2 linked regions of the Vallitalea longa genome follow. Each later gene encodes a partner of the first gene's protein in a complex. Links are inferred from orthologs where the notes say so. Each region holds a gene or a part of one and is shown in the gene's direction. Other genes may lie near its edges.

Region 1 (3,300 bases):
ATGGTTTTTGTTAATATCTTATCATCATCCCTACGTTTTAATGAACCTAGATTTTCATCCATAAAAGTAGTGACTTGATCCATATATAAGCTAATGTTTGGAATATCTTTGGAGTAAACATGGTCCATGTTTTCAAGATCGTTTAATAATTTTTTCATATACATTAAGTAATTCATTTCTTTATCACCTCATTATTTTGATGAGTAGTGCTTAAAATAACTAACATTGAATAAATCTTTATATATGCATTTTATGCATTATACTTATTATATAGTATTTAAAACTACATAGCAAGAAGTTTGTTGAATAATGAATAAGTTATATAGAATCGTTCATGATTCCTAACATTGAGAAAACGTAAGTTATAATATGTTTTTCATATAGCTAAGATAGTCATTTAAAGTTAGTTTTCCTTGTAAATAGTTATATTTGGCTCTAGCGAATTAATGTTTCATATGATATGATATTAGGTATATGAAAAACTCTACTATATAGGTGGTAATTGATATGGATAAAAAATATGACTCTTTGAATAAAATGCAAAAAAAAGCAGTATTACATACAGAGGGCCCCTTGCTTATATTAGCTGGAGCAGGTTCAGGTAAGACAAGAGTATTGACACATAGAATAGCATATTTAATTGAAGAAAAAAATGTAGCACCATGGAATATTCTTGCGATTACTTTTACGAATAAAGCAGCTAAAGAAATGAGAGAAAGAGTTGATAACCTTGTAGGTTATGGTAGTGAAGATATATGGGTTAGTACATTTCACTCTACATGTGTGAAGATACTTAGACGCCATATTGATAAAATTGGTTATGACCGATATTTTACTATATATGATACTGATGATCAGAAAAAATTAATTCGTGAATGCATGAAACAACTTAATGTTGATCCTAAGCAATTTAAAGAAAATAGTATTTTAAGTAGTATAAGTTCAGCAAAAGACAAGCTTCTTACACCAAAAAACTACGAAAAGCAAGCTTATGAATACAGGAGTCAAGTTGTCTCTAAAGTATACACCATGTATCAAGACAGGCTCAAAAAAAATAATGCTCTTGATTTTGATGATTTATTAGTAAAAACAGTTGAGGTATTTAGGTTATGTCCAGATGTATTATCTTATTATCAAGATAAATTTAAATATATCATGGTGGATGAATATCAGGATACTAACCACGTGCAATATATTTTTGTTGGATTGTTAGCAAGCAGATTTAAAAATCTATGTGTAGTCGGTGATGATGATCAGTCTATATACAGATTTAGAGGTGCAGATATCAGTAATATACTTGATTTTGAGAAAGATTTTAGAAATGCTGAGGTAATCAAGTTGGAACAGAATTACCGTTCTACCAAGAATATATTAGATGCGGCAAATCAAGTAATAAGTAATAATTATGGAAGAAAGAATAAGACATTATATACTGACAATGAAGCAGGTGCTTTAATTAATTATAAATGTCTACAGAATGAACAGGCTGAAGCTGAATATATGTCTTCAGAGATAATTAAAGGTATTGAATCAGAAGATAGAAATTTTAAAGATTTTGCAGTACTATACAGGACTAATGCCCAATCACGTGTTATTGAGGAAAGATTCATCATCAATAATATCCCTTATAAAATTGTGGGCGGTACATCTTTCTATCAAAGAAAAGAAATTAAAGACATACTTGCTTATTTGAAGACTATCAATAATAGTACTGATGATATTGCAGTAAAAAGAATAATAAATGTTCCAAGAAGAGGAATTGGACAAACTACTATTAATAAAGTAGAGGATTATGCATATAATAATGATGTGAATTTCTTCAACGCACTTTGTGAAGTTGGTAAAATACCAAATATGACACGTTCTTCTAAGAAAGTGGAAGCATTTACTAATTTTATTAAAACTCTGAGAGTAGAAATGGATACGATGAGTCTTGTTGACTTGACTAATGAAGTAATAGACAGGACTGGCTATGTTAAAGAACTAGAGGCTGAAGGTACAGATGAAGCATATGGAAGAATTGATAATATTGGGGAGTTGATATCCAAATTAACTGAATATGAAAGTAATGAGGAAAATCCAACATTAAATGGTTTCTTAGAAGAAGTTGCTCTTATAGCAGATATAGATAATTATAATGAAGAAACCAATGTTGTCGTTCTAATGACTATGCATAGTGCTAAAGGATTAGAATTCCCCTGCGTTTTTATTTCTGGTATGGAAGATGGTCTATTCCCAAGCTACATGAGCATATCTTCTGGAGAACAAGAAGACGTAGAAGAAGAAAGACGTTTATGCTATGTAGGTATAACTAGAGCAAAACAAAAGTTATATCTATTAGGTGCCAATTCTAGAATGATTAGAGGTATGACTCAATATAATCAAGTTTCAAGATTCATTAGAGAAATCAACAATGACTTGTTTGATCTTGAGTATACTGAATCAGTTCAAGATATACCTAATGAAAAAACTAGCTTCAGAAAAAGTGCACATAGTTTTTTGAAAACTAATCCATATGTGGTTAAGAAAAACGTTAACAATATTCCATCTCCAAGTAATTTTTCACTTAATTATGTAAAAGGTGATTTAGTAAAGCATGTTAAGTTTGGCATAGGTGAGGTACTGGACATTACACCAGGAGGAGCAGATTTTGAAGTTACAGTTAATTTCCCAAGTGCTGGAGTTAAAAAGCTTATGGCAAGACTTGCTAATCTAAAGAAAGCATAAAATTATACTTTTAATAAAATATTAATAAAAATAAGAATAAAATTAGTTTAAAAATGCAAAGAATAATGGTATAATTATACAAAATATTCAAATGAAGGGTTGGTGTAAGTATGATTGAGAAACTTAACAAAGAAGAGTTCCTTAATATCAAGCAAGTCAACGATTTGCTTAAGAAGTTCAAAGGTAATGATAATGAAGAGAAAGAACATAAAAGTAAGACATGGATTTGGGTGGTAATTGGAGTTGTTACTGTTGCCGCAGGAGCTTTTGCATTATACAAATTGCTAGCCCCAAATGAATTCGAAGATTTTGATGACGAAGAGGATTTCGAGGAATTTGAGGAATTCGAAGACGAAGATTTTGAAGATATGGATTACAAAGAAAATAATACTGATGACAATAATGATACAGCAGAAGAAGAACAAACACAATCTGAAGAATAGTTATAATAAGCATGAATTACAGCGGAGAAAGAAATTCTCCGCTATTTTTACATTATAGGAAAGTCATACTTTTTAAGCATATGAAATAAGAGCGTATGATAGATGTTTAATAATCTAAATAATTACAGTT
Region 2 (3,293 bases), on another replicon or contig:
GTTACATCCATAATAACTCCACCTTTTAACATTTGATTTAGATTTATAACTGATTCATTATTTCTATTCATAATAAAATCCTCCTAATTAATTATATTTGCACACTTAATAAGCTAGCTGAAAAATACTAACTTAAGTTTTAATTTTAGAACTTGTTAAAAATCTTTCTAGAGCTCCATAAAAATATTGGTAGTAAATATCATTGCAACGATTACTATACTAACAATATATTATAAAACTGTATGTTTTAAAATGTACAGTTTGCCATTATTTAACATGGTCAGTTAATATGAGATGGATAATATTTGCACAAACATATGTTTGCATTTTTTTATTAATGTGATATAATAGTTAAGACTAAAAATAATGACTAGTAGATACATAGATGAAATGGATTTTATTAAATAGATAAAACTGTAATTATTTTTGTATTATTTCTAGGAACAATCATAAGAAGATTGAATTTATTATCTAAGCTATTTTGATAATATGTAACGTATATAAAGAAAAAGAGGTGATAATATGTCTAAATTCGAGATCCATTCTAAATTTCAACCTACAGGAGATCAGCCCAATGCAATAAAAAAATTGGCTGGTGGTTTCAAGAGAGGTAAGAAATTCGAGACTTTACTAGGAGTTACAGGTTCAGGAAAAACATTTACCATGGCACATATTATTAAGGAATTAAAAAAGCCTACATTAATTATGGCACACAATAAAACTTTAGCCGCTCAATTGTATAGTGAATTTAAAGAATTTTTTCCTAATAATGCTGTAGAGTATTTTGTTAGTTATTATGATTATTATCAACCAGAAGCATATGTCCCTCATACAGATACATTTATAGAAAAAGATTCATCAATCAATGAAGAAATAGATAAATTAAGGCACTCTGCTACAGCGTCTCTTGCAGAAAGAGATGATGTTATAATTGTGGCAAGTGTTTCATGTATATATGGTCTTGGAAGTCCTATAGATTACAAGAATATGGTTCTTTCATTAAGACCGGGAATGATAAAAGATAGAGATGAGATATTAAAAAAATTAGTTGATATTCAATATATGAGAAATGATATGAACTTTGTCAGAGGTACTTTTAGAGTGAGAGGCGATGTGATAGAAATATTTCCAGCAGCTTCAACTGATAGGGCAGTAAGAGTAGAATTATTCGGTGATGAAATAGATAGGATAACAGAGATAAATGTAATTACTGGAGAAATACTGGGGTATATGGAACATATAGCTATATTTCCTGCGTCACACTATGTAATTGAAACAGATAAAATAGAAAAGTCCATAAGGTCTATAGAAGAAGAGAAAATTCAAGTAGTTAAATCTTTTAGGGAAAAGGATAAATTACTAGAAGCTCAGAGAATAGCCCAGAGAACTAATTACGATGTTGAAATGATTAGAGAAACTGGTTTTTGTTCAGGTATAGAGAATTATTCAAGGCACTTGACTGGATTACCACCAGGAGCACCACCACATACCTTAATTGATTATTTCCCTGACGATTTTTTATTGATTATAGATGAGTCGCATATGACTGTTCCACAGGTAAGAGGTATGTATGCAGGTGACCAATCCAGGAAATCCACATTGGTTGAATATGGTTTTAGATTACCTTCAGCTAAAGATAACAGACCATTGAATTTCAATGAATTTGAAAGAAAATTAAATCAGGTACTATTTGTTTCTGCAACACCAGGACCATATGAAAACGACCATAAACAATTGATGGCTGAACAAATTATTAGACCGACAGGTCTATTGGATCCTAAAATTGAAGTGAAACCAGTAAAAGGACAGATAGATGACCTTATATCCAATGTCCAAAAAGAAGTGGAAAATAAAAATAAAATATTAATAACTACATTAACTAAAAGAATGGCGGAAGATCTAACGGATTACATGAAAGAATCTGGCATACGTGTTAGATATCTACATTCAGATATTGATACTTTAGAAAGAATTGAGATAGTACGAGATCTTAGAATGGATGTATTTGATGTTCTTGTAGGTATAAATCTACTTAGAGAAGGATTAGATATACCTGAAATAACTTTAGTGGCGATACTTGATGCAGACAAAGAGGGATTTTTGCGTTCAGAGACTGCTCTAATTCAAACAGTAGGACGTGCTGCAAGGAATGTAGAGGGAAGAGTTATTATGTATGCAGATATTATTACAGATAGTATGAATAGAGCAATTACAGAAACCAACAGAAGAAGAGATATACAGAAAAAGTATAATGAAGAGCATAATATTACTCCTACAACTATAAGCAAACCTGTTAGAGATATAATTAGTATCACTCAAGTAGCAGAATCAGAAGCGACATATGAATTAAATAAAGATCCGGAATCTATGAGTAGAGAAGAGTTGGAGAAAAAGATTTTGAAGTGTTCAAAAGAAATGAAACAAGCTGCTATGGACTTGCAATTTGAAAGAGCAGCTCAATTAAGAGATGAATTATATGAACTAAAAAAACAGTTAGATGCTTGATATGAGGTATTAATTGATGATGTAATAAATTACTAGAATTAAATAAGAGGTGGTCCTATGGGAAAAGATACGATTGTAATAAAAGGTGCAAGAGAACATAATCTGAAAAATATTGATTTAACCATTCCAAGAGATAAATTTGTTGTATTTACTGGACTCAGTGGTTCAGGTAAATCTTCTTTAGCATTTGATACGATATATGCTGAAGGACAGAGAAGATATGTGGAATCATTGTCTGCTTATGCCAGACAGTTTTTAGGGCAAATGGAAAAACCAGATGTTGATAGTATAGAAGGACTATCCCCTGCAATATCTATAGATCAAAAAACGACTAGTAGAAATCCACGTTCAACAGTAGGAACAGTAACAGAGATATATGATTATCTAAGGTTATTATATGCAAGAGTCGGTATACCACATTGTCCCAAATGTGGAAAAGAAATAAACAGACAGACTGTTGACCAAATGGTAGATATAATAATGAAATTAGAAGAAAGAACCAAAATAATGGTAATGGCTCCTGTAGTAAGAGGAAGGAAAGGGCAACATATCAAATTACTGGAACAGGCTAAAAAGAGCGGTTATGTCCGTGCCAAGATAGATGGAAATATGTATGAGCTATCTGAAGAAATAGTCTTAGATAAAAATAAAAAACATACTATTGAAATTGTAATTGATAGATTGATAATTAGAGAAGGTATAGAGAAAAGGCTAACAGACTCTATTGAAACTGTTATGAAATTGACTGGTGGATTATTAGTGATAGATGTTGTTGAAGGTAAATCTAT

The links.
Region 2: the proteins of pcrA (region 1) and uvrB are in contact, whole or in part, in a crystal structure (PDB 7EGT), measured with the Thermus thermophilus proteins. The link is inferred for Vallitalea longa from one-to-one orthologs. Residues at the interface, in WP_096412145.1 of Thermus thermophilus: His654, Arg656, Phe657, Gln666, Asp668, Glu669, Lys680, Arg681, Leu682, Ser683, Lys685, Tyr686, Ala687; in WP_096411307.1 of Thermus thermophilus: Glu23, Leu25, Arg26, Asp27, Gly28, Glu29, Arg30, Phe31, Arg55, Glu326, Asp327, Phe328, Glu379, Ser382, Gln383, His398, Gly400, Arg401.

What each region holds. Positions count from the first base shown.
Region 1 is NZ_BRLB01000001.1:349,868-353,167, reverse strand. Bases 164-3,117 are described here. They hold pcrA (DNA helicase PcrA), read left to right. Parts: upstream 164-507; coding sequence 508-2,727; downstream 2,728-3,117. Other genes in these bases: QMG30_RS01425 (hypothetical protein), read left to right, coding at 2,838-3,117; QMG30_RS01435 (DUF1836 domain-containing protein), read right to left, coding at 164-176. Outside these bases: more of QMG30_RS01435, read right to left, coding at 1-163; more of QMG30_RS01425, read left to right, coding at 3,118-3,170. UniProt on the Escherichia coli protein: A helicase with DNA-dependent ATPase activity. Unwinds DNA duplexes with 3'-5' polarity. Translocates on single-stranded DNA with 3'-5' polarity. Initiates unwinding more efficiently from a nicked substrate than double-stranded DNA.
Region 2 is NZ_BRLB01000009.1:153,295-156,587, forward strand. The notes cover bases 67-3,013. They hold uvrB (excinuclease ABC subunit UvrB), read left to right. Parts: upstream 67-522; coding sequence 523-2,505; downstream 2,506-3,013. Other genes in these bases: pdxS (pyridoxal 5'-phosphate synthase lyase subunit PdxS), read right to left, coding at 67-71; uvrA (excinuclease ABC subunit UvrA), read left to right, coding at 2,563-3,013. Also shown: more of pdxS, read right to left, coding at 1-66; more of uvrA, read left to right, coding at 3,014-3,293. UniProt on the Escherichia coli protein: The UvrABC repair system catalyzes the recognition and processing of DNA lesions. A damage recognition complex composed of 2 UvrA and 2 UvrB subunits scans DNA for abnormalities.